One region of the Faecalibacterium longum genome, then DNA from elsewhere that is predicted to be linked to it. Evidence: riboswitches for the same ligand, from Rfam matches in the RefSeq annotation. Region 1 holds a riboswitch; the other holds the start of a gene.

Region 1 (14,682 bases):
CTGGAAGACCTGGACGAGCTTATTGCGGCGGTGTTCGAAGAGCAGCGCAAGGCCGGGCTGGACCCGGACGACGTGCGGGAAGTCCCCTTCCCGTGATCATTCGCTGCGGGTCAGCTCGTCGAGGTTCTGGGTGAAGCAGGGGAGGCAGTGCGCCATGAACCAGTCGGCCTCGGGGCAGTGCATCCCTTCCAGTGCCTCCCGCTGCTGACGAAGCGCGGCGTCAAATTCGTGGTTGCCGCTGCGCTGCTCCTCCATGCACTTGATGAGGGCCGAGAGCCGGTCAGCAGCTTTCAGGAGCCGCTTTTCCTCGGCGGTCAGCAGGCTGCCGGTGATGAAGGGGCTGACCTCCTCGGCCAGCTCCGGCGGCAGCAGACGGGTCATGGAATCCACACTCTCGGCCTCCAGCGCCTTATAGGCGTCCCGCAGGCCGGGGCTGCTGTACTTGACCGGCGTGGGCATATCGCCGGTGATGATCTCGGGTGCATCGTGATAGAGCGCCGCCACCGCCACCGTCTTGGGGCGGCAGGGCGTGCCGGTGTACCGCCGCGCGATGAGGCAGAGGGTATGGGCCAGCAGGGCAGTGTCGCAGGTGTGCTCACTGAGGGATTCCGGGCGGGTGGAGTGCATCAGACTCCACCGGGTGATGTACTTCATCCGCGCCAGAAGGGCGCTGAACGGGTATAGCTTCATGTCAGCCTCCTTGAAGTGTCTTTGAGAGGGTTATACCCGCCCGGCGGGCGAATGTCAAGCAAAACACAAAAATTCTTTTTTTCCACACAGCCGCGTGCTATACTGGAACGCGAGAACGATGCGGGCGATGGGCCTGTGCCGCCCCTCCGGGCGGGGAAAGAGGATAGACAATGGACGATTCAAAAAATCAGACCGGAAATGCCCGGCTGCTCAATATGCCGGGGCGGCGGGACCAGATGCTCCGCACCATGCTGCTCTGTGCGCTCACGGCGGCGATATTCTTCCTGCCGTTCTATATCATCGACGGTGGATTTTTCCACTACGCGGGCGATTTCAACAGCCAGCAGATCAGCTTCTACCGCTATATGAACGGCTTCATCAAGGGGGCAGGCTACCCGGACGGCATGGCCGACGCGGCCCGCAGCACCTTCTCCTGGGCCACCGACCTGGGCAGCGGCGCGATGAACGCCTACTCGTTCTACCTGTATGGTTCGCCGTTCTTCTGGCTGTCCCTCATCTTCCCCCAGAACTGGCTGCCCTACCTCATGGTGCCGCTGCTGGTGCTGAAATTTGCTGTGGCGGGCGGCGGCGCTTACCGCTACCTCTGCCGCTATGTCCGCCGCTCCGATCACGCGGTGCTGGGCGCCTGCCTGTATGCCTTCTCGGGTTTCAGCATCTACAATGTCTTCTTCAACCACTTTATCGACGTGGTGGCCCTCTTCCCGTGGATGCTCTGGGCGCTGGACGAAACGCTCTACGAGCAGGAAGAGCACTACGGCCTCTTCGCGTTCTGGGTGGGGGTCAACCTGCTTAACAACTACTTCTTCTTCATCGGACAGGTCCTCTTCCTCGTCATCTACTTCATCTGCAAGCTGACGACGAAAGATTTCCCGATGAATGTCCGACTCTTCGTCCGGCTGGCGTTTGAGAGCCTGCTGGGCGCGGCTCTGGGCTTCGTCCTGCTTTGGCCGGCGGTACTCAGCATTTTGCAGAACCCCCGCACCATCGACCTGTCGTCGGGCTGGGGCTTTCTGACCTACTCGAAGGTGCAGCAGTATCTGGCCATCCTGCTGAGCTGGATCTTACCGCCCGATTCGCCCTACATCACCTCCATCTGGTCGGAGGGCATCATCAAGTGGACGAGTATGTCGGCCTATCTGCCCCTGTGCAGTCTGGCCGGCGCGATGGCCTACTGGCGGGCGCGGAAGGGCGACAGCAAAAAGCGAATCGTCGCCACCTGCGCCATCTTTGCGCTGGTGCCGGTGCTCAACAGCGCCTTCTACGCCCTCAATTCCAGCTACTACGCCCGGTGGTACTACATGCCGGTGCTCATCCTCTGCGCCATGACGGCCAGTGCGCTGGAAAGCCCCGACATCTCTGCCGACGAGCTGGACGCCCCGGTCCGGGGCATCGGCTGGCTGATGCTCGCGACGCTGGCGTTTGCCCTGGTGCCGGTGCAGGACAGTGATACCAAAGAATGGTCGCTGGGTGTGCTGCAGAATCCCGGCCAGTATGTCGCCGTCCTGAGCTTCGGCATCGGCGGTCTTATCCTGTACCACCTGCTCTGCCGCCGCTGGCGGGGGAGCAGGGCCTTTGCACGTCGGATGACGGCAGTGGTGCTGGCCTTTGCCTGCGTGTTCAGCATGGTACACATCGGCATCGGCAAGTTCGGCCAGTGGCACACCGACAGCGACCTTGTGGAGCAGTACACCTCTGCCATCAAGCTCAAGGATGACCTGCCCGAGGGCGACTGGCGCGTGGATACCTACAAGACCCACGACAACCTCGGCCTCTGGCTCGACAAGAGCAGCCTGCAATATTTCGGCAGCACGGCTGCGCCCAGCATCCTCAGCTTCTACCCGGCACTGGGCGTCAAGCGGGATGTCCGCAGTGAGCCGGACATCTCCAACTACGCCCTGCGGGGGCTGCTGAGCGTGAAATACCTCATCACCACGCCCGAAAAGCAGGAAGATTTCCTCGCCGCTGCGGACGACGGATGGAGCTATTACGACACCAAAGACGGCTTCATGCTCTACGAGAACGAGAACTACGTTCCCATGGGCTTTACCTACGACTACTATATTACGGAGGAGTCCTACGAGACGACCGTTAAAAATACCCGCGCGAACCTCCTGATGCGGGCGCTGGTGCTCAGCGAAGAGGACGCCAAAACCTACGGCAAGTACCTCAAGAAGCTGCCTGACGCAAAGCTGGACGACCTGTGGTACGACACCTACGTCTCTGACTGCGCCGACCGCCGCGCCTCGGCCTGCAGCACCTTCCAGATGACCAACTCCGGCTTCCATGCGGAGATCACGCTGAAGAAGGATAACCTTGTCTTCTTCTCCGTACCGTACGACGATGGATTCACGGCCTACGTCAACGGCAAAGAGGCAGACATTGTCTGGGTGGACGAGGGGCTGATGGCCGTTCTGGCTCCGGCGGGGGAGAACACCATCGACTTCGTCTATCAGGCCGACGGTTATTCCCTGGCCAGTAAAGTCTCGCTGGCAGCGCTGGCGGTATTCGTCCTATACGCCGGGTATTTTGTCTGGAAGAAAAAGAAACGCTGTTGAATCGCGGTTTGTCAATGCACATTCTCCCATAAAATGCAGAGCGCTTTTTGTGGAAAGAGCGAATAGCCCTTCCGGCCAAAACGTGATAAAATGAACACGTTGTGCTGCCAGAGCAGCCGGAAAGGAAGCGCGAAAGCTATGGAACAAAGCTATTTGATGCCGGGACAGGAACGATGGGAATCATTCCGGGATGCAAATGGGGTGCCGAAAGTTCGCTATTCTTACTGCTCGCTGAAAGGGCGGCTGTTCCGCTGTGTGAGCTGCAGCCGGGAAGAGGCCGAACGCCTGTGCGAGGACTGGCTGGTAGGCCAGGATCGCTGCTACCGTAACTGAAGATCCGATTTGACAAGACTGCCGTGCAGAAAGACGATGCACGGCAGTCTTTTTGTGCGTCAGAAACGGACCGGTTGGAAAAATCAGTTGATTCTAACTTGAAAAGACGGTATAATAAACTATTATGGGAAACAAGACTCTGCCAACAGCAGAGCGTGAAAAAACGGAAAAGGGGGAGAGCGGATGGACGCACGATTCGAGCGCTATATTGAAAATCTCAGGACAGTCCGCACCCTCTCCCAGCCTAAATTCTCCCCGGATATGAAAGCGAAGGAGCTGCTGGAAACCATCCAGTCCAACGCCATCAAGTGCTTCGACTACATGAAGGAGAACAACGCTATCCTCAATGAGCTGGTATTCCAGCGTGCGCCTGCGGAGCTGACGAGTGCCGAAATTGCCAGCCTGCAGGAGTTTGCTGACAAGATGTTCAACTACGCCAGCAGCGAGGACTGCGGTATCGCCTACAAGGTCTACAGCCTCCTGCTGGAAAACGCCCGCATCCGGGGCGACAAGCCTGCCATCGTCCGCTATCTGTATGAAAAAGCGGTTTCACTCCACTATCTCAATGTCAAGGGCAGCGACTATGCCATCAACCCTTACGGGACGCAGGTGCGCGGCCTTTTTCGGGAGGGTGCAGGCTATATTGCGGAGTATGAGTCCTTTGATAAGACGACAAAAGGCTACATCATGCGCTGTCTGGGCAACAGCCGGATGTCCATGCCGCGCAGTACGCCGGAAGAATGCGCCGAATACATGAAGGTATTCGACAAGGCGATGGGGATCATCACCGACCCTTACTACCACCGGCTCGACCCGGATCTTCCGTGGGGCAAATTCGAGTATGCGATGCATATGGACCGGGAGACGCTGCTGAGCTATCTGCGCCGCTACAACGACCCAGTGGTCGCCGCCAAGGTGATGGAGTCGGCGGAAGCCATCTACCGCGACCGGGTGCTCTATAAGGGCGAGGAGGCACGGCTGCAGAACTGGCGTGTCAGCTATCTTTATAAGGCGGCCTGCTTCCATGCCGGACGGTGTACGGCCCGCGAGGTGGTGGAAGAGCTGTTGGACATCATCCACCACACCGACATCCAGGACTACAGCGATACTGGCATCAACAAGAACCTCACGGCGGTGTCTTATCTGATGGCCTACGAGGTCAAGATGCCGCCTGCCGACCGTAGGGAGATGGCATGCCGCACCGAAGAAGTGATGGACCGCAGCTTGCGGTATCTGAACAATGTACCCCAGAATCAGTACTCCCGTGTGGTCAGCCGTGCCGTGCGCGAGCTGGTGGAGATGCAGGCCGAGGCCGGAACAGCCCGCCGCAGTCTGCTGAATTATATCCTCGTGGCTCACAAGCCGACCTATGTCCACTCCATGATGGTGGCCGGACTGACCCGCATGTTCGTCAAGCAGATGCTCAAAAAGTCGCCCGAGCTGTTCGTGGGCGTCATGGGCTGCAAGACGGTGGAGGAAGTCCGCCGCAATCGCATTGAAATATGTGAGCTGGCCTATGAGTGCGGCCTTTACCACGATGTAGGCAAGAGCTATGTGTTCATGTACATCGGCAACAACTACCGCCGCCTGCTGGACGAGGAATTTACCTGCATCCAGTGGCACACGGTGTTCGGCTACGAGCTGCTGTGCAATGTGGGCGGAAAGGACGACCTGGCCCCGGCGGCGCTCTACCACCATACCTTCTACGACGGACACGGCGGCTACCCGAAAAATTATCCGCCCTGCCCGGCGGACATCAAGCCCATCGTGGACGCTCTGACCGTGGCCGACTCACTGGACGCGGCCACCGATAATATCGGCCGCTGCTACACGATGGCAAAGCCGGTGGATACGCTGCTGGGCGAATTCCGCGCCCAGAGAGGCACCCGCTATGCGCCCGAGGTGGTGGCGCTGTTGGACGATGAGGAGTTCTCCCGCGATTTGAAGGAAACGCTGGATGAGACGCGCAAGAGCGTCTATCTCGAGGTCTACCACGTCAAGCGGTAAAAGGGGGCGCTGAGGGTGAAAACACAGAAAACGCCCCTTTTTCAGGGCATTGGCGAGACGGCGCTGGCTGAGATGTTTACCTGCGGCGGTGCGCGCTGCAAGACCTACGCGAAGGGCGAAGTCCTTCTGCGGGCGGGCTGCATCACCCGTGAGGTGGGCATCGTGCAGGCGGGCGGCGTCAACATCGAGAATATCGACCTCTGGGGCAACAGAAGCATCCTGAGCTATGTCCCGGCGGGGCAGGTGTTCGCGGAGACCTATGCCTTCTGCGGCGAGCCGATGATGGTGGACGTGGTGGCGGCGGAAGAGACGGAAGTGCTCTTTTTGAACATGGATGTCCTCATCCACACACCTCACCCGGACAGCGAGTGGCAGCCGGTCCTCGTGCAGAACCTGCTCAACATCTCGCTGCACAAGAACCTGGCCCTCTCGGAGCGCATCTTCTGCACGGCCCCGAAGACCGTCCGGGGACGGCTGCTGCTGTATCTCTCCAATCAGGCCGCGAAGGCGGGCAGCAAAAGTTTCCGCATCCCCTTCGACCGTCAGGGCCTGGCCGATCACCTCAACCTCGACCGCAGCGCCCTCTCGAAAGAGCTGGGCAAAATGCGGGATGAGGGAATACTGGAAACAACAAAAAACGAATTTACCCTGCATGAGCTGCCGGAATGAGGAGAGCTTTTTCTCTTCACATTCCCCCTTTCCGCCGCATACATCGGTGGGAAGGGGGAATGCAATGTGAACATCTATCTGTTTGCAGCGGTCATCCTGCTGCTGCCGGCGCTCTGTACGGCGCTGGGAGCGGCGGGGGTCTTTCTGGTGCGTCGGGCCGACGAGCCCCGCACCCGGCGGATGCTCTGCGGCATGGCGGCGGGCATCATGCTGGCCGCCAGCGTGTGGAGCCTGCTGCTGCCTGCCATCGAGAGGGCGGAGGCCGGGATACTGCCGGTCTGGCTGGCCCCGGCGGCGGGGTTGGTGCTGGGTGCTGTGGGCCTGCTGCGGCTGGAAGAGGCTGCCGGACGGCTGATGCACACCGGGTCAAAAGAGCATGGCCGGATGGGCCGGGTGGTGCTGGCCGTGACTCTCCACAATCTGCCCGAGGGCATGGTGGTGGGACTTGCGGCGGCGCTGGCCCTGCAGGGTGAGCCGGAGGCCGTCAGCGGGGCGCTGGCCCTTGCACTGGGCATCGGCTTGCAGAATATCCCGGAAGGCGCGGCGGTGAGCCTGCCGCTGGTGCAGGCCGGGCAGGGGAGACGGAAAGCCTTCTGCGCCGGTGCTGCGTCGGGCCTCGTGGAGCCGCTGGGGGCATTGCTGGCGCTGGCCCTCGCGGGCTGGGTGAGCGCGGCTCTGCCGTGGCTCATGAGCGCCGCCGCCGGGTGCATGGTCTGCGTGACGGCTCAGGAGATGATACCGGAAGCCGTGGAGCAGGACGAACCGGCGGGCGTCATCAGCGTGGTGCTGGGTTTCGCCCTCATGATGGCGCTGGATATTGCGCTGTAGCAAAAAAGCCGATGCAGCTGCATCGGCTTTTTTGCTGTCAGTTCTCTTTTGCGAGGTAGACCGTCGTGGAGGGAAATGCGAAATCCACGCCGTCGGCCTTCATCACGTCCATGATGTTGAGGTTCAAATCGTTCTGCATCCGCAAAAACACGCCGAGGTCGGCAGTGCGCAGATAGGCAGAGACCATCAGGTTGATGCTCGAGTCGCCGAAGCCGGTCATCCGGACAAAGGCGGTGTCCTCGTAGGTGTCGGGGCTGGCCTTGAGCATGGCGTCGAGGTCGGCCATCAGCTTTTCCAGCTGGGGTCGGGTGGTGTCGTAGGTAACGCCCAGCGTGAAGCGGTAGAGCCGCTTGTTGCGGAGAGTAGCGTTGTTGATGGTGGCACTGCTGACGGTGCTGTTGGTGAGGATGTAGATGGAGTTATCCACGGCCCGGACTTTCGTGGAGCGGAAGTTGATGTCCACCACTTCGCCCTCCACGTCGCCGACGGTGATCCAGTCACCGATGGAGAAGGGCTTGTCCAGCAGGATGACCACGCCGCTGAAGAAATTCTTGGCCATATCCTGTGCGGCCAGAGAGATCGTAAGGCCGATAAGACCGGCACTGGCCACGACGCTGCCCACGGGCAGGCCGCTCTCCTGTGCGATGGTCGCGCCGCAGAGCACCACGACGGCTACTTTGTAGACTTTATCCAGCAGGGTGAGCAGGGTGCGGTTGGTGCGGACTTCTTCGCTGGACGAGGCCAGCAGCAGAGCCGCGATGCCGGAAGCGTGGTAGAAGCCGGTGCCGATGAGGAAGACCAGCATCATCCGGTAGACTTTGAGCAGCAGGGCCGCAAGGCCGGGGATGGCCCAGGGCAGGCTGCGCAGGGCCAGATACATGCCGGTGTACCACGCGATGCGGGCCGCCGGGCGGGCAAAGCTTTCCAGCAGGGGGTGCGTAAAGGCAAAGTGCCAGCTGCGCTTCAGCAGGCGGGGGAAGAGATTTTTTTGCAGCCAGCGGCTGACGACCCAGCCGATGAACAGCAGGGCCAGCGCACAGACGCACCGGGCTGCAAAGGCCAGCCAGCCTTCCAGCAGCAGTCCGGCGATGGAAAAGCCGAGATCGTTGATGGTGAAAAGCATAGAAACAGATACCTTCCTGACGAATAATAAAATCAGTATATCATATTACAGCCAGCGGTGCAAATCGGGAGAGGCTTGTTAAAAAATGCATAAAAGGGCTTGACAAGACAAACCTGCCGCGTTATACTCTGCGAAGAAAGTTCGTTTCAGGGCGGGGTGCGATTCCCCACTGGCGGTACAGCCCGCGACCACTCCCAAAGAGTGCTGACCTGGTGAGACTCCGGGGCCAACGGTATAGTCCGGATGCAAGAAACGGCAGGCAATTTGATTTGTTTGTGCGCGCCCTGTTATAGTGTAAGCTATGGCAGGGCGCGTTTTCATTTGTCTTCCCGGTTCCAGCGAGCGAGAAAAGGGCTTTCCAGTCTTTATTTGAATGGGGCAGCCGCCCCGGGAGGAAAATTATGAGAAAAGATACGACCCACAACCTGACCGTTGCCGCCATGCTCAGCGCAGTGGCGTTCATCCTGATGTTCATCGAGTTCCCCGTCCCGATGCTCATCCCGTCCTTCGTCAAGATGGACTTCTCCGACCTGCCCGCCCTGCTGGGCGCGTTCGCCCTCGGCCCGGTGTACGGCGTGGCCATCAGCTTCATGAAGAACCTGCTCCACATCGTCGTCAAGGGTACCAGCACTGCCTGTGTCGGCGAGCTGTGCAACTTTATGCTGGGCGCTGTCTTCTCCGCTGTGGCGGGCTTCATCTACAAGCATCATAAGAGCCGCAAGACCGCCATCCTCGGCGCGGTAGCGGGTGCCGCCGCAATGGCCGTCTTCAGTGTGCCCTCCAACTACTTCATCACCTACCCGGCCTATGTGGAGTTCTACCATATGCCGCTGGAAGCCATCCTCGGCATGTATCAGGCCATCCTGCCCTCTGCCGACAGCCTCATAAAGTGCCTCGTCATCTTCAACCTGCCCTTCACGCTGGTCAAGGGTCTGCTGGACGCCGTGCTCTGCATGGTCATCTATAAGCCTCTGTCTCCCATCCTGCATGGCCGGAAGTAATTAAAAGAAAAACCTCTCAGTCAAAGCCTTTGGCTTTGCCAGCTCCCCTATCGAGGGGAGCCTCTGGCGAAAAGGGAAAGTTCCCGGTTTTGCCAAGGCCTCTCCTCGGTAGGAGAGGTGGCATCGCGAAGCGATGACGGAGAGGTTTATTTTTTTTATTGCAGTGCTCCCTTATCGAGCCACTTGCCCCTTGCAAGCCGAATGAGGAACAGCGCGCCCCGGATGCAGAGCTCGATGCACATGGCGGCCCAGACGCCCACGAGGCCCAGCCGGGGAGCCAGCAGGAAGGCGAGGGTGAGCCGGACGCCCCACATGCTGAACAGGTTCAGCAGGAAGCAGCCTGTGCTGTCGCCTGCGCCCTGCATCGCGCCGCTTGCTACGATGCTGGCTCCGAACATCGGTTCTGCAAAAGCCTCGATGCGGAGGACCTGCGCACCCAGCGCGATGACGGCGGCATCTGCCGTGAAGATGCCCATAAGGGCCGGGGCGAAGAGCCAGAGCCCCACGCCGGACAGTGCCATGATGCCTATGCCCATCATGGTGCAGAGCCAGGCGAACCGCTTTGCCATGTCCCGGCGGTGTGCGCCGACGGCCTGCCCGATGAGGGCGATGGAGGCGTCCTGAATGCCGTAGCCTGCCATGTAGCAGAGGCCCTCGGCGCTGACGCCGAGGCTGTTGGCCGCGATGGCCACCGTGCCGAGGCCCGAGACGATACGGACGAGCAGCACCTGCGCCGACGAGAGGGCCGCACGCTCAGCGGCCAGCGGTGTACCCACCCGCCAGAGATTGCGCAGGCAGGCGGAAGTGATGCGCCAGCTGCCGGGCTTTCGGATGCAAAGCGGGCCGTCCCGCAGTAGCAGGACGCCCAGCGCCAGCAGACCGCCGATGGTCGTGGAAAACGCTGTGCCAAGTGCCGCACCCGGGACTTCGAGGCCGGCACCCCAGACTGTGACGCTCTGGCCGAAGAGCAGGATCTGCCGGGTGGGGTTGATGAGGAAGAAGTTGAACACCACGTCCAGCAAACAGACCAGCACGCTGATCAGGCTGGGCGTCAGGGCGTCGCCGGTGGCGCGGAGCATGGCTGTGTACATTCCCATGGCCATCGTGAAGGGGAGGGCCGCCGACCAGATGGCGAAGTAGGCGCTGGCATCGGCTTGAAGCGAGATGTCCGCCCCCAGCCACCCGGGCAGGAAGCGGCTGATGCCGACGCCGAAAGCCGCAGCGCCCAGACCCAGGATGAGGTTGAAGAGCATGGACTGCCGCAGCACGCCCCGGGCGTCCTGCCGGCGGTCGGCCCCGAGGTACTGGGCGATTTGGATCGAAAACGCGGTGTACAGTCCCACAAGGATGCCGTGGAGCAGCCAGGTGCTCGAGCTGACGATGCCGATGGCGGCGGTGGCCTCTGCGCCGATGTGGCCCACCATGGCGGCGTCGATGTACTCCATCGCCGTGACCACCAGCTGCTCCAGAATGGAAGGGATGCTCAGCGCCAGCGCGATGCGGGCCGTGTCGGACAGCGGGATGTCCTCGCCCTGCCGCATCCGGGCCGAGAGCTGCTCCAAAGAAAGTGTCATGTCGTCTCCTGTTTTCTGTGTTGATAAGTTATCTTACTATTATAGGCACGGGGAGGAAAATTGTCAAACCGGGCGATTGATTTTTTGGCTCTGGCGTGATACACTCTCGGAGTAAGAAGAATATCATTGAAAGAGGTTCAAAATATGCTGCAGCTTATTTCAGCTACCGGCCAGCAGACCGTGGACGCGCTGGCGTTCCTGCTGGCGTTTGCCCTGACCGCCCTGATGGACTCGGTCTTTCACGACAAGCTCCCCCACGACCATGGCCGTGCCTTCGCCGTCAACGGCGAGCTCTCCAAGGGCAAGGCCCGGGGTTCCGGACTCATCTTCGTGCTCTGCATCGCGCTGGTGACGCTGGCGGTGGTGCCTTTTAAGGTGGAGTACCTTATTTATACCGTCCTGCTCATCGCCTCCATGCTGTCGGGCTACTTTGACGACGCCTCCGAGACGGCGTGGAACGAGTACAAGAAGGGACTCATCGACTTCGTCATCGCCGTGGTGGCAGGTGTTACCTACCTGAACTTCAACGGCACGAGCGTCAACTTCCTGAGCACTACTTTCACCATTGCCTATCCGCTCTACCTGCTGCTCATCGTCATCCTCATCTGGGCCAGCATCAATGTGGTCAACTGCACCGACGGCGTGGACGGCCTGTCCGCCAGCCTCGCGGTGGTGAGCATCGGCACCTTCCTGCTGGCTTACGGCGAGGAGCTGGGAGACTACTCCACCGCTGCCATCGTCTTTATCGGCGCACTGCTGGCCTACCTGTGGTCCAACGCAAAGCCCTCCAGCCTCCTGATGGGCGACGCCGGCAGCCGCGCCATGGGCTTCTTCCTCGCCATCATGGCCCTCAAAAGCGGCCACCCGTTCGCCTTCCTGCTGGCGGCGCTGGTGTTCATCGTGGACGGCAGCCTCGGCATCCTGAAGATCAGCTTCAAGCGCTTCCTCCACATCAGCATCCTCAAGAACACCCTCACCCCGCTGCACGACCATGTGCGCAAGCGCATGGGCTGGAGCGACGAGCAGGTGGTGGCCCGCTGGCTCATCCTGCAGGCCGTCGCATCGGCGCTGCTCCTGCTGATGACCCGCTGATTTACGGATTTTAAGTACGATGTTTGTGCAGCTTTCCAAAATGCAGATTGACCCGCTCTGATTTTTGTTGCACTTTATGGATTGAAAGTCAAGCAAAAAAAGACTATACTTTAACCAACGAAAGCAAAGGCGCTTAAGTGGATGTATTCACTTTGCGCCTTTTTTGTTTTTTCGTTTTTGTGTGCGGTTCGGGAAAGCCGCACAAGATGCGCTGTCCGCGGCGCTGGAGCACGGACGACAGAACAGGATAGGGAAAGGCGGGGATCACAGTGATCAAACTCGAACACGTTGACAAGTACTTCGGAGACCTGCACGTCCTCAAAGACGTGAACCTCGAGGTCGCCGAGGGCGAAAAGCTGGTCATTATCGGACCGTCCGGCAGCGGCAAATCTACCACTGTCCGCTGCATGAACTTTCTGGAAGAGCCGACCAGCGGCCACGTCTACATCGACGGTCAGGAGCTGACCAACAAGAACAAGACCAGGATCGTCCGCGACAACATGAGCATGGTCTTCCAGCAGTTCAACCTCTACCCCCACATGACGGTGCTCAAAAACCTGACGCTGGCACCCATGAAGCTCCATCACAAGACCAAGGCAGAGGCCGAAGAGCTGGCATATCATTATCTTGAGGTCGTCGGCCTCCGGGACAAAGCGGATGTCTACCCTCCGCAGCTGTCCGGCGGCCAGCAGCAGCGCATCGCCATTGCACGCGCCCTCTGCGCACAGACCAAGATCATCCTGTTCGACGAGCCGACTTCGGCCCTCGACCCTGAGACCATCCAGGAAGTGCTGGATGTCATGGTAAAGCTGGCACACGAGAAGAACATCACGATGGTGGTCGTCACCCACGAGATGGGCTTTGCACGAAACGTGGCCGACCGTATCGTCTTTATGGCGGACGGCCAGATCATTGAGGAAGGCACGCCGGAACACTTCTTCACCAACCCCAAGAACGAGCGCGTCCGGCAGTTCCTGAGCAAGATCGTCCGCTGAGAGGACGAACAACAAAGGTTGACACGGCAGGGACTCACAAGTTGTGGTGAGACGCCGTTGTTGATAACAGGCCGTTTTCGGAGCGGACAGGGAAAGCCGCTCGGGCCGAAAAAAAAACAAAGAGGAGTGGTTTATTATGAAAAAGATCTCGCGTCGTGATTTCCTGAAAGTCACTGGTTTGGTGGGCGCTGCTGCTGCCCTGACCGCCTGCGGCGGCTCTGCAAGCTCCACCGCAGCCTCTATGGCATCCTCCACGGCATCTTCTGCCACCGGCAGCGCAGCCGCTTCCACTGCAGCGCTGGGCGCTGACACCCAGGCCATCGTGGACCGCGGTGTCCTGAAAGTGGGCGTCAAGAACGCAGTTAAGGGCTTCAGCTTTCAGGATACCCTCACCGGCGAGTACAAGGGCCTCGAGGACAGCCTCGCAGAGATGATCGCAGAGCACCTCGGCGTGGACGTTGAGTTCACCACAGTTACCGCCGCCACCCGCGGCGAGCTGCTGGACTCCGGCGACATCGACGCCGTTCTGGCTACCTTCACCATCACCGAAGAGCGCAAGAAGACCTGGGACTTCTCCACCCCCTACTATACCGACTACGTTTCCGTTCTGGTGGAGGACTCCACCGGCATCAAGGGTCTGGCTGACCTGAAGGACAAGGTCGTGGGCGTCTCCTCCGGCTCCACCTCCGCTCGTGCTCTGGTCAAGGCCATGATCGACGAGGGCGTGCTGGACGGCGCAAACTTCGACGCCGACACCTTCAATGCCGACACCTGGAAGGATGGCATCTCCTTCCGTCAGTACGACGACTATCCCGCCATCAGCACCGCACTGAGCGCAGGCGAAGTGCAGGGCTTCTGCGTCGATAAGTCCATCCTCGCCATCTACAAGACCGAGGGCCGCAGCTACATTGACGCTGAGTTCAGCCCGCAGGAGTATGGCGTCGCCACCAAGAAGGGCAGCGACTTCTCCACCCTGTGCGACGACCTCGTCAAGGGCTGGCTGGCAGATGGCACCATCGAGCAGCTCATCAAAGACAACGGTCTGGATTAAGCCCAGACTTTTCAGAACCAAGAGAGCGTAGGGAAAGGGGAGTTTGCCATGTCTGGCTTGTTTTCGTTAGAGTCCTGGTCCACCGTCTGGACGCATCGTGAGAGTTTTCTGCTGGGTCTGGGCAACACGCTGCAGACCGCCGTCTGCGCACTGGCGCTGGCCTTCATCATCGGCGCTGCGCTGGGCCTGATGTCCACCAGCGGCAGTAAGCTGCTGCGCATCATCGCCCGCATTTACGTCGAGTTCGTCCAGAACACCCCGCTGCTGCTGCAGCTGTGCTTCCTGTATTATGCGCTGGCATTTGCAGGCGTGAGCCTCGGCGTCATCCGCACCGGCATCATTGCACTGGGCGTTTACACCGGCGCTTACATGGGCGAGGTCGTCCGCGCCGCCATCGAGTCTGTGCCGAAGGGCCAGTTCGAGGCCGCACAGGCGCAGGGTTTCAACTATCTGCAGCGGATGGGCTACATCATCCTGCCCCAGAGCATCCCCGTGATGCTCCCTCCGATGGTCAACCAGGTGGTCAACCTCTTCAAGAACACCTCCTGCCTCTACATCGTGGGCGGCGCTGACCTCATCAGCGTGACCTACAGCTTCGTCACCGGTGCTTCCACCGGCGGCGCATACGCCCCCGCTTATATCGTCTGCGGCCTCATCTTCTTCGTGGTCTGCTTCCCGCTGTCCACGCTGGCAGCCCGCTGGGAGGCTTCCCTCAAGGAGCGCAAGGGTCGTGTAAACCCGGG
Region 2 (14,682 bases), on a different contig from region 1:
CGGGACGCGGATGGTGAGGGAGAGGGTGCGGCTCGAGCCGGTGTAAGAGGATTCATTGCTGGATTCCAGATAGCCCCCGGCGGCGCTCACGGCGTCGGTGAGGGCGGTGCGGGCGGCGTCAAAGTCCTTGCTCTCGATGGTGAGGTTGGCCGTGTAGATGAGCTTTGTGCTTGTCTGCGCGGCCTCGGCGCTGAGGGTGCCGGTGCCGCCTGCATCGCGGTCACTCATGGCATCGGCGCTTCCACCGGCCGGGACGGCCATCTTGGGTGCGGCAAGGGCGCTGTTCACGTCGTCCATCGAGTAGGCGGCGGCGTAGGAGGCCGTCTCAGGGGCAGAGCTGAGGGCCGCGCCGCCCGCAGGCAGCAGGCTGAAGGGGGAGTGGACTGCCGCATACAGACCAACGCCGCAGAGCAGGCCGCAGGCGGCGATGCTCAGAGTCTTGCGGGGAAAGTGGATGGCTTTTTTCGGTTTCCTGGCGGGTTTCGGCGCCTCTTCTGCCGGCTGCATGGCGAGGAGCTTTGCTTTCAGGTCGTCCGAAGCGTGAAGGTCGTCTACCTCCATCTTGTACTCATACCACCTCATCTTCGATCTCCTCCTTCAGCATCGTATGTAACTGTGCGCGGGCGCGGCGAAGCCAGCTGAGCACCGTGTTGGTGGGTGCGCCCAGCATCCGGCCCACCTCGGCGGCGGTGTACCCCTCGTAGTAGTGGAGGTAGACCGCGTTGCGGTAGTTCTCGGGCAGGGCGCGCACGGCGTCCAGCACACTGCCGTCTTCCATCTGGTCCGGAGCAGGAAGATTCTCGTCCAGCTCGGTGTCCTTCTGGCGGGCGGCGCGGGTCAGGTCGTGGCAGCGGTTGATGGTCACACGCAGCAGCCAGGCTTTCAGGTGTTCCTCGCTCTCGAAGCGGCCATTGTAGCACAGCAGCTTTTCGAAAACATCCTGCACCACATCTTCCGCATCGGCGGTGCAGCTGCAGTTGTGCATGGCAGCTCGGAACACCGTGTCACTGTATCGCTGCACGGCCAGCGCAAAAATCTCGTTTTTGGTCAGCTGTCCCATAGTTCTATGCTCCTTTGATGTCCTGTGTACAGCAGGACCCGGTGGAAAAATTATCTTTGATTGGGGACATTCACCCTGTATACGGATGAGCGGCCCCGATTATTGCAGTTTATGGTGCAGAGCGGAAAAATCTTCCGCCCGGCATCGTACAAGGTACCCAAAGTATAACATGAATACGCCAAAAACAAAAGGGCCATTTGCCGCCATGTTTTGGCAAATGACCCTGAGAGCTTCTGTTCAGTTATCGGTAGAGCCGCTGGAAGAGGGCTACCCGCTCGGAGAGATAGGTCTCGGCCCGGGGATGGTGGAGCCAGCGCTTGCCCGCCTTGTCGCAGGCGAGACGGTGGCCCAGCGCGGCGGGGCAGGCGTCTATCTCTTCCACGTCCCGCATGGTGAGGGTGAGGCTCAGCGCCGCCGGAGCGTCCGGCAGGGGAGGGAGCGGGTCTTCCCAGACGAAGGGCGGCAGCAGCTGGACGGCGTATACCGTCCGGGTGCATTCTTCGGTGAGCAGCAGCGCGGCGGGCGCACCATCCGGCATGACGTGCAGGGAGGAATAGAGCAGCTGCAGCTGCGCCGGGGCCAGCAGACGGGCAGAACCTGCCTCTTCGTCGGGGGAGAGGGTGAGAAAATCCGCCGCCTCGTCGGCGTAGATGCGCCGGGCCGGTGCGCGGAACTGCGCATACAGCGCGGGCAGGGCAAACACGCCCTCCCGGTCTAAGGCCCGCTGCAACAGGCAGTAAAACTCCGTCAGCGGGTGGGCCGGGTCGGGCTGCGGCATCCCGAAATCGGGGCGCGAAACGTGTCCTCCGCCCATCAGCCGTTATAGCCCAGCGTGGCCGCCATGACAGCCTTGATGGTGTGCATCCGGTTCTCGGCCTCGTCGAAGACGATGCTCTGGGGGCCTTCGAAGACTTCGTCGGTGACCTCCATCGCGTCGCGGCCAAAGCGCTCGCCCATCTCCCTGCCCACGGTGGTCTTGTGGTCGTGGTAGGCGGGCAGGCAGTGCATGAACACGGCCTTGGGGCCGGCGATATTCATCAGGTCCTGGTTGATTTGATATGCGGCCAGGTCGTTGATGCGTTCGGCCCAGACCTCGACCGGCTCGCCCATAGACAGCCAGACATCGGTGTAGAGGACGTCTGCGCCCTTTGCGGCCTTGGCAGGGTCTTCCTCGAAGGAGATGGTCGCACCCGTCTCGGCGGCGGTGGCCTTGCACTGCTCCACCAGTGCAGCGTCCGGCTGGTACTTCTTGGGGGCGCAGGCGGTGAAGTTGAGGCCCATCTTGGCGCAGCCCACCATCAGGCTGTTGCCCATGTTGTAGCGGGCGTCGCCGAAGTAAACGAAGTTGATGCCCTTGAGGTGGCCGAAGTGCTCCCGGATGGTGAGGAAGTCGGCGAGGATCTGGGTGGGGTGGAACTCGTTGGTCAGGCCGTTCCACACCGGCACACCGGCGTAGTGGGCCAGGTCTTCCACGATGCTCTGGCCGTAGCCGCGGTACTCGATGCCATCGAACATCCGGCCCAGCACCCGGGCGGTGTCGGCGATGGACTCCTTTTTGCCGATCTGGCTGCCCGACGGGTCGAGGTAGGTGACTTCCATGCCCAGGTCGTGGGCGGCGACCTCGAAGCTGCAACGGGTGCGGGTGGAGGTCTTCTCGAAGATAAGGGCAATGTTCTTGCCGCGCAGAGCATCGTGGAGGATGCCGGCCTTTTTCTTTGCCTTCAGGTCGGCGGCGAGGTCCAGCAGACCTTCGATCTCTTCGGGAGTGTAATCGAGAAGCTTCAAAAAGCTGCGGTTCGTAAGATTCATTGTATATATTCCTCTCTATGCGCCAAAATTTGAATATTTATACTTTCACAGACCCTATTATAATACAGAGCAAAGGTGGGGTCAAGAGGAAGCACTTGACGCACCTGTCAAAATTGCGATCCAATGCAAAAATCAAGGTGCTATGAAAAAATTTAACATCTTACAACTCCAGCTCCGCCTTCCGCCCGCTGGGCTGGTAGGGGGTGAGCCGGACGCCGGCCTTTTTGAACATGAACCGCGCAGCTACGCTGGAATCGGTGTCGTGGTACTTGTCGCTGTAGTAGACGACCTCGGCGATGCCGGACTGGATGATGGCCTTGGTACACTCGTTGCAGGGGAAGAGGGTGACGTACACCCGCGCGCCCTTGAGGTTGTTGTGGGCGCTGTTGAGGATGGCGTTCAGCTCAGCGTGGCAGACGTACATATATTTCGTATTCAGCGGCTCACCCTCCCGCTCCCACGGCATAGCGTCGTCGTCGCAGCCGATGGGCATACCGTTGTAGCCCAGAGAGAGGATCTTGTTTTCCGGGCTGACGATGCAGGCGCCCACCTGACTGCTGGGGTCCTTGGAGCGCATGGCCGTGAGCAGGGCAATGCCCATGAAGTATTCGTCCCAGTTGATGTAATCCGTGCGTTTCATCGTGTGGTGCTCCTTGTTCTGCATAAAAATTGGGTTCGGTGGCCCTATTATAGCGTGCTACGGCAGCTTTTACAATAAAATATTTGCCCTCAAGGCAAAATGCACAAAACAAAGCTGGGAAGTTTGGCAGGGTAAAAGCCGAAAATTTCAAATGAAATATTCAAAAATCGTTTGAAGTGTGGTATTATCTTTGTAAAATATGCCACAAAAACAGAGAGAATGCTCTGTGCGGCGGAAATGAGGGAAAAACCGATATGAAATACGCAAGCAACAACATCCGTAATATCTTGATCGCAGGCCATGCCGGCAGCGGCAAAACGACGCTGACCGAGGCATTGGTCTATTTTTCGGGCGCTGCCGAGCGTATGGGCCGGGTCGAGGACGGCACCACGATTTCGGACTTTGACCCCGAGGAAGCAAAGCGGAAGGCCAGTCTGTCGGCATCGGTCGTGCCGGTGGAGTATGAGGGCATCAAGTACAACCTCATCGACGCTCCGGGCCTGTTCGACTTTGAGGCAGGCGAGTACGAGGGCATCCGTGCAGCCGAGAGTGTGCTGGTGTGCGTGTCGGGCCGCAGCGGCGTGACCGTCGGTGCGGAAAAAGCGTTCCAGCTGGCCCGCAAGAACGGCAAGGCAACGATGGTCTTCGTCTCGAAGTGCGATTTGGAGAACGCGAACTACTTCAAGATTCTCGAGGACATGAAGATAAAGTTCGGCTCCACCGTCTGCCCCTGCGTCGTCCCGGCGAAGCTCGACGACGGCACCCCCGTGTACATCAATCTGTTCAGCCAGAAAGCCTTCAAGTATGAGGGCGGCAAGCAGGTGCAGGTCGATCTGCCCGACATCGGCCACCGCTTCCAGGGCCTTATCGAGGCTATGAGCGAGGCCATCGCCGAGACCGACGACGAGCTGATGGAGAAGTTCTTCGGCGGCGAGGCATTCACCACCGAAGAGATCGTCGATGGTATGCGCAAGGGCGTCAAGGATGGCCTCATCACCCCTGTGTTCTGCGGCAGCGCTGTCAACCAGCAGGCTCTGGATATGCTGCTGTACAATATGCATAAGCTGCTGCCCAGCCCGGAGCACAACAGCGTTCTGGCTGAGGATGCCAACGGCGAACCCGTCGAGCTGACCTGTGCAGAGAGCGAGCCTACCGCTGCCTACGTCTTCAAGACTGTGGCCGACCCCTTCGTGGGCAAGCTGAGCTATCTGCGCGTCGTCAGCGGTAAGATCACCGCAGGCGCTTCTCTCGTCAACGCCCGCACCGGTGAGACCGAGAAGATGGGCAAGCCCCTCACTGTTATGGGCAAGAAGCAGACTGAGGCCGAGAGCATCGGTGCCGGTGACATCGGCGCTGTGGCAAAACTGGTCAGCGCAAAGACCGGCGACACCCTCTGCGACGCTTCCCGCGTGGTCAAGCTGCCCGCACCCGTCTTCCCGAAGCCCAGCCTGTTCATGGCTGTCACCGTCGCCAAGAAGGGCGACGAGGGCAAGATCAGCAGCGCTTTGGCCCGTCTGATGGAAGAAGACCCCACCCTGAGCTACGTCAACAACGCCGAGACCCATCAGCAGATCATCGGCGGTCTGGGCGAGCAGCACCTCGACGTGGTCAAAGCCAAGCTGAAGAATAAGTTCGGCGTGGAAATTGGCCTCGAGGCTCCGCGTATCGCTTACCGCGAGTCCATCCGCAAGGCCTGCCAGAAGCAGGGCCGTCATAAGAAGCAGACCGGCGGCCACGGCCAGTTCGGCGATGTCGTCATCAACTTCGAGCCCTGCGACAGCGAGCAGGTCGTCTTCGAAGAGAAGGTGTTCGGCGGCAGCGTGCCGAAGAACTTCTTCCCGGCTGTTGAAAAGGGTGTCCGCCTTGCCGCTGAGAAGGGTGTGCTGGCCGGTTATCCTGTGGTCGGCCTGAAAGCCACCCTGCTGGACGGCAGCTACCACCCCGTGGACAGCTCCGAAATGGCCTTTATCATGGCTGCAAAGCTGGCTTATAAGGCCGCAATGCCCGAGGCTGGCCCTGTCATCCTCGAGCCTATCCACACCCTGAAAGCTCATGTTCCCAACGACAATACCGGCGACATCATGGGCGATGTCACCAAGCGCCGCGGCCGCGTGTTGGGCATGGAGCCCGACGAGGACGGCTTGCAGACCATCATCGCCGAAGTGCCTCTGGCTGAGCTGGCCAACTTCACCACCTTCATCCGTCAGACCACCCAGGGCCGCGGCTGGTTCACTACCGAGTTCGCCCGCTACGAGATCCTGCCTGAGATGCTGGTTCCCGCCGTGGTCGAGCAGGCCAGGAAGCTGGGCAATCTGGATGAATCCGCAGACGACTGAATAAGACATTTTCCAAGCCCTGTCGGCACTTCCCTCTGTCGGCGGGGCTTTTTTGCGGCCTTTTTGGCCCGCAGGGCGGCAGTTTTTATTGACAAGGCCGCGGCTTGCTATTATAATGAATAGGTCAAAATGGCATTCGTGTGCGGTTTTATGTTTTATGACACTCTGCCGTACCCCAAAAAATAGATAAGGAGATTTCCAAATGGCACAAGAGATCAAGATGTCCGCTGCTGGCCTGAAGGCAATGCAGGAGGAACTGGAATACCTGAAGACTGTCCGCCGCAAGGAGCTGGCAGAAGAGATCAAGGAAGCCCGCAGCCACGGCGACCTGTCCGAGAACAGCGAGTACGATGAGGCCAAGAACACCCAGGGTCTGGTCGAGAACCGCATCACCGAGCTGGAGCAGATGGTCAAGAACGCTGTCGTCATCGACGAGAGCGAGCTGAGCGTTGAGAACGTCTCTGTCGGTACTCACGTCACCATCCAGATGGAGGGTGAGGACGAGGTCGAGGAGTACGACATCGTGGGCCGCACCGAGGCTGACCCCCTGAACGGCAAGATCAGCGACGAGAGCCCTGTGGGCCACGCCCTGCTGGAGAAGGCTGTCGGCGACACCGCCGAAGTCCTGCTGCCCACCGGCCATACCGTCAACTACAAGGTGCTGGGCATCACCCACTCTGCAAACTGAGCCAAGCGGGAGGAAATTATGGAAGAACAGAAGAAGAACCCCGCACAGGGCCTGTCTGAGAGCGAGCAGGTGCAGGTGCGCCGCCAGAAGCTGGCAGACCTGCAGGCTGCAGGCCACGACCCCTTTACCCTGACCAAGTTCCCTCAGGATGCTTACTCTGCTGACCTGAAGGAAGAGTTCAAGGACCTGCCCAACGAGACCGACAGCGGTAAGAAGGTCGCACTGGCCGGTCGTCTGATGTCCAAGCGCGTCATGGGCAAGGCAAGCTTTGCCCATCTGCGCGACGATAAGGGCGACATCCAGCTCTACGTCCGCCGTGACGAGCTGGGCGACGACGCTTACGCTGCTTTCAAGAAGCTGGACGTGGGCGACATCATCGGCGTCAAGGGTGAGGTGTTCCGCACCAAGACCGGTGAGCTGAGCGCCCGTGCCGAGGAGATCACTCTGCTGGCCAAGAGCCTGCGCCCCCTGCCCGAGAAGTTCCACGGCCTGACCGATACCGAGATGCGTTATCGTCAGCGCTATGTTGACCTCATCGCAAACCCCGAGGTCAAGGAGACCTTTGTCAAGCGCAGCAAGATCCTGAAGGAGATTCGTGCTTATCTGGACGAGAAGGGCTTCCTCGAGGTCGATACCCCCATCCTGACCCCGTTCGAGATCGGTGCATCCGCACGTCCCTTCTACACCCATCACAACACCCTGAACATGGACATGGTGCTCCGCATCGAGACGGAGCTGTACCTGAAGCGCCTCATCGTGGGCGGCATGGACCGCGTCTATGAGGTGGGCCGCATCTTCCGCAACGAGGGCATGGACCCCAAGCACAACCCCGAGTTCACCACCATCGAGCTGTATCAGGCGTTCACCGATTTCCACGGTATGATGGACCTGGTGGAGGAGCTGTATAAGCGCCTCGCTCAGAAGATCTGCGGCAGCCTGGTCATCCCCTATCAGGGTAAGCAGATCGACATGGGCCACTGGGAGCGTTTGACCATGATCGAGGCCGTCAAGAAGTATTCCGGCGTTGACTTCAACGACTGGAAGACCGATGAGGACGCCATCGCCGCTGCCAAGGAGCACCATGTGGAGCTGCCCGAGGTTCCCACCAAGGGCGCCATCCTGGCCGAGTTCTTCGACGCCTTCGTCGAGGACAAGCTCATCCAGCCCACCTTCATCTATGATTACCCCGTCGAGATCAGCCCGCTGGCCAAGCGCAAGCCGGATGATCCCGCTTTCACCGAGCGTTTTGAGTACTTCATCGACTGCACCGAGTACGGCAACGCTTTCAGTGAGCTGAACGACCCCATCGACCAGAAGGGCCGCTTCGAGCGTCAGGTCGCCGAGCGCAAGGCCATCGAGCCCGACTGCAAGGCACAGGTCGATTACGACTACGTCAACGCTCTGGAGTACGGTCTGCCTCCCACGGGCGGCCTCGGCTTCGGTGTTGACCGTCTGGTCATGCTGCTGACGGACAGCGCTTCTATCCGTGACGTGCTGCTGTTCCCCACGATGAAGCCGATTGAGCAGTAAAACACAAAATTAAAACGCAGGTACGATGAAATTTTGAACGGATTTCAAGCAACATCTGCGGTACTACACCACAACTACACCAATTTTGGGACGTTTTCCCGAAAAGGAGCCTTACAAAGCGGTGTGGTGTAAGAATCGAATAGGCGGATTGGTGTAGTAGGTACACTGAACCCCAAACGCAAAAATGCGGCAGCTATGTTGTGAAAATACAACGTAGCTGCCGCTTTTTGTTTCGTATAGAGATTTTATGCTGACAGGCAACTTCTCCTGTGGTTAAATCAATTTGTCGTTGGCAAGTGTCAAACACTCCTGATTTGGCATACGCCAAAATTTACGCCAATTTAGCGCAGTTCCTCAAGCAATGCCGTGCATCCTTCCAGTATATCCTGCCATGTGGCTTCAAAATCTCCCGTGAACCATGGGTCTGCCACTTCACGGGGATGATCCGTATGCGCCATCAGCAGCGAGACTTTATGCTGTGGGTCTCCGCCGACAAGCCGCAGGATGTCGCACAGATTACTTTCGTCCATGCCAATCAGATGATCATACCGTGCATAATCCAGCCGGGTCATCTGCCGGGCGGTCTTGCCGTTGCAGTCGATGCCATGTTCTGCCAGCTTCTGCCGTGCAGGAGGATAGACCGGATTTCCGATTTCCCATGCACTGGTGGCGGCTGATGCGATTTCAAATTGCTCGGATAGTCCTGCCTTGGACGTAAGGTCTTTCATCACATACTCCGCCATCGGGCTTCGGCAGATATTTCCGAGACAAATAAATAAGATCCTGGTCATGCCGGGTCGTTCTCCTTTTGGCTTACAAAAGCATAGCCGCCGTGGGTAGTGCGGATAAAGCTACCGCAGCCGGCCAGCTTCTTTCGCAGATTGGAAACGGTATTTGCCACGACCTTTAAGGTGTCGTCACAGTTTTGTCCCCACACAGCACGGAAAAGCTCTTCTTTTGAGAAGATTTGTCCTTCGTGGGAGGCAAGCATCAGCAGCAAATCGAACTCCAGTCGTGTAAGGGAGACTTTTCTGCCGTTGCACGACACTTCGTGGGTCATTCCGTCCAGTGTAAGCCCCGGAAGAACCAACTTCTCCCATGAATCAATGGATATTTGCTCTGCCTCGATGTGCTCTCGTTCCAGAAGCATCCGGATCTTCTGCTCTAATTCCGGGTCAGGCTGTCGGGTCTTTATAACGATCATGGCAAACTCCTGCGTGTATTTTACTCTGCGGCGGTATCCATTTCCCGGAGCAGGTTTACCATCTCGATGGCACTGACTGCACAGTCATAGCCTTTATTACCTGCTTTGGTGCCTGCCCGCTCGATGGCCTGTTCGATGTTTTCGGTGGTCAGAACACCAAAGAGGACGGGAACCCCGCTTTCCAGCGAGACCGTGGCAATGCCTTTGGAAACCTCATTGCACACATAGTCGTAATGGCTGGTAGAACCGCGAATCACGGCACCAAGGCAGATCACAGCATCATACTTTCCGCTTTTTGCCATTTTAGAGGCAACCAGTGGGATCTCAAAAGCACCCGGAACCCATGCAACATGAATATCAGCGTCCTGCACATCGTGCCGGAGCAGACCATCCATTGCTCCGCTCAGAAGTTTGGACGTGATAAATTCGTTGAAGCGGGCAGCTACGATACCGACCTTGATGTTCTGAGAAACCAGCTTACCTTCAAATGTTTTCATTTTTAAATACCTCTTTCGTTGTTAATATTCCAGAAGATGCCCCATCCGTGCCTGCTTCGTTTTCAGGTAAAACAGGTCATACGGGGTCGCCGTCATCTGAATGGGTACGCGCTCGGAGATCTCCAGCCCAAACTCGGAGAGCTGATATACTTTGTCCGGGTTATTGGTAAGCAGGCGCAGGCTTTTTACGCCAAGTTCCCGGAGGATCTGTGCGCCGAGATAATACTCCCGTTCATCTCCATGGAACCCAAGAGCGAGATTGGCTTCCAGCGTATCCATGCCCTGCTCCTGAAGTTCATAGGCACGCAGCTTGTTGATCAGACCGATGCCCCGGCCTTCCTGCCGCATATAGAGCAGGATACCCCGGTCTTCTTTTTCGATCTGCGTCATGGCAGCGGCCAGCTGTTGGCCGCAGTCACAACGCAAAGAGCCAAATGTATCTCCTGTCAGGCATTCCGAGTGGACGCGGCACAGAATATCCTTTCCATCGCCAATGTCACCTTTTACCAGTGCAATGTGATGCTCTCCGTTCAGGCGGCTCACAAAACCATAAGCTCTGAAGGTGCCATACTTGGTGGGCAGGTTCACTGCCGTCACCTGATCGACCAGTTTATCGTGACACTTGCGGTACTCCTGTAAATCACGGATGGTGATGAATTTGATCTGGAAACGCTCTGCCAGCTTTGCCAGTTCAGCGGTGCGCATCATCGTGCCATCCTCCCGCATGATCTCGCAGCACAGGCCGCATTCTTTCAGCCCTGCCAGACGGCACAGGTCAACGGTTGCTTCCGTGTGACCGTTGCGCTCCAACACACCGTTCTTTTTTGCCAGAAGGGGGAACATATGGCCCGGTCTGCGGAAATCTTCTGCTTTTGCGTGATCGTCCACACAAGCCATCGCCGTAATGGAACGCTCTGCGGCAGAAATGCCCGTAGAAGTAGAAACGTGGTCGATGGACACCGTAAATGCCGTTTCATGGTTGTCGGTGTTATACTGCACCATCTGCGGAAATTGCAGCTTCTGGACGAAAGCCTCGGACATCGGCATACAGATCAGACCTTTGCCGTGGGTCGCCATAAAGTTGATGTTTTCGGTGGTGGCAAATTCGGCAGCACAGATGAAGTCCCCCTCGTTTTCACGGTCGGGGTCATCCGTTACCAGAATGATTTTTCCTTGCTTCAGGTCTTGCAAAGCTTCGGGAATGGTATTGAAGTTCATCGTAAACTCTCCTTAAAAGCCGCAGCGCAGCAGCATTTCTTTTGTGAGCGTGTTTTGCTTCGGTGTTTCTGATGGAAGCAGCCTCTCGATATATTTTCCAACAACATCGGTTTCCAAATTGACAAAATCCCCTTTGTGCCGTTGGTTCAGGTTCGTCTGACGGACGGTGTGCGGTATCGTGGACACGGAAAAGCCCGTAGGTTCCACCGCAGCCACGGTCAGGCTGATACCGTCTATTGTGATAGAGCCTTTTTCAACGACATAGCGAAGGATTGCAGGATCTGCATGAATGGTGTACCAGATAGCCGTATCGTCTTTTCGGATATTAGCAATGCGTCCGACGCCATCCACATGGCCTGCTACGATGTGTCCGCCAAAACGTCCGTTGGCCGGCATGGCACGTTCCAGATTGACAGCACTTCCAACGGTGAGCTGTGCAAGTGCAGAGCGGTTCAAGGTCTCGTGCATGACATCCGCAGCAAAGCTATCCGGGAAGAGCTGCCTGACGGTCAGACAGATGCCGTTGACGGCGATGCTGTCACCGATTCTGGTTTCTTCCAGAACCGTTTTTGCACGAACAGTCAGTACGGCAGAATGCTGTCCCCGATTGATGGATTTTATTGTTCCGACTTCTTCCACGATTCCGGTAAACACGGGTACTCCACCTCACTTTCGATCAGGAAATCTTTGCCAAGCTGTTCCAATCGGCTGTTCTTCAGGCGGAATGCAGCATCCGGAAGCGGGACACCTGCACCCTCAATGGGTACTTTGGCATCCCTTCCTCCGAACAGCTTCGGGGCAATGTAAGCCTGTACCTGCTGCACGATGCCGCTTTCCAGTGCAGACCAGTTCAAGGTTCCGCCGCCTTCCAGCAGAATGCTGTCGATCTGCTCCTGCCCCAGCTGTTCCATCAGTTGCAGAAGATTCACATGACCGCAATGCGCTTCCAGACAAAGGACCCGGCACCCGGCCTGTTGATATGCCGCCTGCTTCTCCGGGTCGCCGCAGCAGGTCGCAAGAATGGTCGGAACCTGTTTGGCGGTCATGACCACCTGTGATTGCAGCGGTGTCCGCAAATGTGTATCACAGATGATCCGGACGGGATCACGGCCACCCTCTATCCGGCAGGTCAGCAGCGGGTCATCTGCTAGGATGGTTCCGACTCCCACCATAATGCCGCGGAATCGGTGTCGCTGCCGTTGAACATGATTCCGGGCAATTTCCCCGGTGATCCATTTAGAAGCGCCTGTGTATGTGGCGATTTTTCCATCCATCGTCATGGCGTATTTCATGGAAACGAAAGGGCGTTTTGTGGTGATATAGTGGAAGAATACCTTGTTCAGCGCATCGCATTCCTCTTGCAGAACATTTTCGGTCACATCTATGCCGTGTGCGCGCAGGATTGCAATTCCTTTTCCAGCCACCAGCGGATTCGGGTCAGCAGAACCCACGACCACCCGGTGAATGCCCGCGTCCAGAATCGTATCCACGCAGGGCGGCTGCTTTCCGTAATGGCAGCACGGCTCCAATGTCACATACAGGGTCGCTCCCTGCGGATCTTCGGTGCAGGATGCCAGCGCATTGCGCTCCGCATGAGCCTGACCGTATCTCTGGTGCCAGCCCTGTCCGATGATCCTGCCCTCTTTTGCGACCACGGCACCCACCATCGGGTTGGGAGATGTCCATCCGCAACCCTTTTTTGCAAGCTGCAAAGCCAGACGCATATACTCTTTGTCGTTCATCGTGTTGCCTCCAAAAGAAAAAGCCCTGAACAAAAACGTTCAGGGCAAGCCGAAAAGACACAAGGGACCCTTGTGCAAAAAAGAAAGCTCCAGAATGCAAACGCATCCCAGAGCAGCCTCCACAAGCGCCGAACCGTGCGGGCTCTGCGCTTGGTATCTTCTTTCATCCAGACTGTACTGTCGGCTTCGGAGTTTCACCGAATCATGCCTTACGGCTCGTGGGCTGTACCACCGGTAGGGAATCGCACCCTGCCCTGAAGATTTCTGATTCAATTACAGCGGCATTATAGCACGGCTCCTTTCGGATTGCAAGGGCATTCTGCAAACCGGGACGAAACCGGGATGAAGATGGGTACGAAACTTTTTGACTATTATTGCCTTGTCAAGAGGGTAGGCGTCGTCCAGCCCTCTCTCTTTTTGCCAAAGTTTCCCTTGCTTTTTCTTGCACCCTGCCGAAATCAGCGTATTCCCAAAACTTTTTGTTGACACGGCTCGATTTTTGTGGTAATCTATCCCAACAATTGAATATAACATATTTTTACATATTCGTTCAGACCCTGCGGGGCTGAACATTTTGGCTTTCAGCCGTTACATAACCGACTAGCATGACCTTCCAGAAAAAGCGAAGGCATGGCTGGTCTGTTTTGTGACGGCTTTTTTGTTGCCGTTTTGCCTGTTGAACCTTGAAAACCGCATGACCGTCTGCATGGGATACCCGGCGATGACCCCCAAGTGGGAGAGCCGGAAAACGCCGCCGGAAGGGGGCAGGAAAGCCATGCAGGGAGAACGGCAGGATGTTGATTTCCCAGTTGCGGAGAAAAACGATGTGCTCAAAATGATCACATCGTTTTTCCGTAACGCCAAGAAAGGACGGTGTGCCTATGAGTAATTTTACCCCTGCATGGTTCAAGAAAGGTTTTTTCAACGAATCCCTGTTCTGTGACGATTTTCTGAGCATCCACCAACTGCTTTACTCGAATGGCGCATTTTTCACCCCGGACGGCAGAATGGTGGACCCCATGCCCCTGCGGTGTGAGATCTTCGAGATGATGCGTGAATACGTCGGGGCGAACCTTGCCAAGAAGGTCACCAATGTGGTGGACGTGCTGAAACTGGCGGCACAGGTGGAGGACTTTCCGCCTGTCACCGACCGCATCGCACTGGCAAACGGCACCCTGTATCTGGACGGTACCTTTCAGGAGGGCAAGCCGGAGATCGTGCGCAACCGCCTGCCTGTCAAGTATGACCCGAAAGCCGCCCAGCCCGTCCACTGGCTGCGGTTTCTGTCCGACCTGCTCTACCCGGAGGACATCCCCACCGTGCAGGAGTTCATCGGCTACTGCCTGATTCCCAGCAATAAGGGCCAGCGCATGATGGTCATCAAGGGCAACGGCGGCGAGGGCAAGTCGCAGATCGGTGTGGTGCTGTCCCGGCTGTTCGGCTGCAACATGAAGGATGGCAGCATCGGCAAGATCTCGGAGAACCGCTTCGCCCGTGCTGACCTGGAGCACACCCTGCTCTGCGTGGACGACGATATGCGGATGGAAGCCCTGCGCCAGACCAACTATGTCAAGTCCATCGTGACCGCACAGGGGCAGATGGACTTGGAGCGCAAGGGCAAGCAGAGCTATCAGGGTTGGATGTACGCCCGCCTGCTGGCGTTCAGCAATGGCGATTTGCAGGCATTGTATGACCGCTCGGACGGTTTCTATCGTCGTCAGCTCATCTTGACCACCAAGGATAAGCCCCTGTCTCGTGTGGATGACCCGGACATTGCCGAGAAGATGGCGGCAGAGGTCGAGGGCATCCTGCTGTGGGCATTTGAGGGCTTGCAGCGGCTGGTGAAGAATGGCTTCCAGTTCACCGAGAGTGACCGTGCCAAGCGCAACCGGGAACTGGTGAAGCGGGACAACAACAATGTGTTTGATTTCCTCGAATCCGAGGGCTACATCCGCCTG

What was found. Region 1 has a riboswitch for FMN ahead of AAAU26_RS14065 (ECF transporter S component). Riboswitches for the same ligand answer to the same signal wherever they lie in the genome.
Region 2: linked by a shared signal. The riboswitch ahead of ribD (bifunctional diaminohydroxyphosphoribosylaminopyrimidine deaminase/5-amino-6-(5-phosphoribosylamino)uracil reductase RibD) and the one ahead of AAAU26_RS14065 (ECF transporter S component) in region 1 are both predicted to bind FMN.

Annotation. Positions count from the first base shown of each region.
Region 1 covers NZ_JBBNIH010000177.1:41,917-56,598, forward strand. The annotation lists gene dusB (tRNA dihydrouridine synthase DusB) at 1-96, shown strand, start outside; gene yfbR (5'-deoxynucleotidase) at 97-690, opposite strand; gene AAAU26_RS14035 (YfhO family protein) at 861-3,266, shown strand; gene AAAU26_RS14040 (DUF3873 family protein) at 3,405-3,599, shown strand; gene AAAU26_RS14045 (HD-GYP domain-containing protein) at 3,783-5,606, shown strand; gene AAAU26_RS14050 (Crp/Fnr family transcriptional regulator) at 5,622-6,275, shown strand; gene AAAU26_RS14055 (ZIP family metal transporter) at 6,468-7,103, shown strand; gene AAAU26_RS14060 (mechanosensitive ion channel family protein) at 7,141-8,226, opposite strand; FMN riboswitch at 8,365-8,485, shown strand; gene AAAU26_RS14065 (ECF transporter S component) at 8,628-9,227, shown strand; gene AAAU26_RS14070 (MATE family efflux transporter) at 9,383-10,801, opposite strand; gene AAAU26_RS14075 (MraY family glycosyltransferase) at 10,946-11,893, shown strand; gene AAAU26_RS14080 (amino acid ABC transporter ATP-binding protein) at 12,163-12,888, shown strand; gene AAAU26_RS14085 (transporter substrate-binding domain-containing protein) at 13,025-13,939, shown strand; gene AAAU26_RS14090 (amino acid ABC transporter permease) at 13,988-14,682, shown strand, end outside.
Region 2 covers NZ_JBBNIH010000157.1:7,628-22,309, forward strand. The annotation lists gene AAAU26_RS09905 (DUF4349 domain-containing protein) at 1-582, opposite strand, end outside; gene AAAU26_RS09910 (RNA polymerase sigma factor) at 569-1,060, opposite strand; gene AAAU26_RS09915 (hypothetical protein) at 1,302-1,874, opposite strand; gene argF (ornithine carbamoyltransferase) at 1,874-2,869, opposite strand; gene AAAU26_RS09925 (deoxycytidylate deaminase) at 3,030-3,509, opposite strand; gene AAAU26_RS09930 (elongation factor G) at 3,764-5,845, shown strand; gene greA (transcription elongation factor GreA) at 6,048-6,533, shown strand; gene lysS (lysine--tRNA ligase) at 6,552-8,063, shown strand; gene AAAU26_RS09945 (low molecular weight protein-tyrosine-phosphatase) at 8,405-8,854, opposite strand; gene AAAU26_RS09950 (winged helix-turn-helix domain-containing protein) at 8,851-9,267, opposite strand; gene ribH (6,7-dimethyl-8-ribityllumazine synthase) at 9,288-9,764, opposite strand; gene AAAU26_RS09960 (bifunctional 3,4-dihydroxy-2-butanone-4-phosphate synthase/GTP cyclohydrolase II) at 9,786-10,982, opposite strand; gene AAAU26_RS09965 (riboflavin synthase) at 10,995-11,636, opposite strand; gene ribD (bifunctional diaminohydroxyphosphoribosylaminopyrimidine deaminase/5-amino-6-(5-phosphoribosylamino)uracil reductase RibD) at 11,600-12,724, opposite strand; FMN riboswitch at 12,876-12,990, opposite strand; gene AAAU26_RS09975 (hypothetical protein) at 13,371-13,613, shown strand; gene AAAU26_RS09980 (DNA primase family protein) at 13,606-14,682, shown strand, end outside.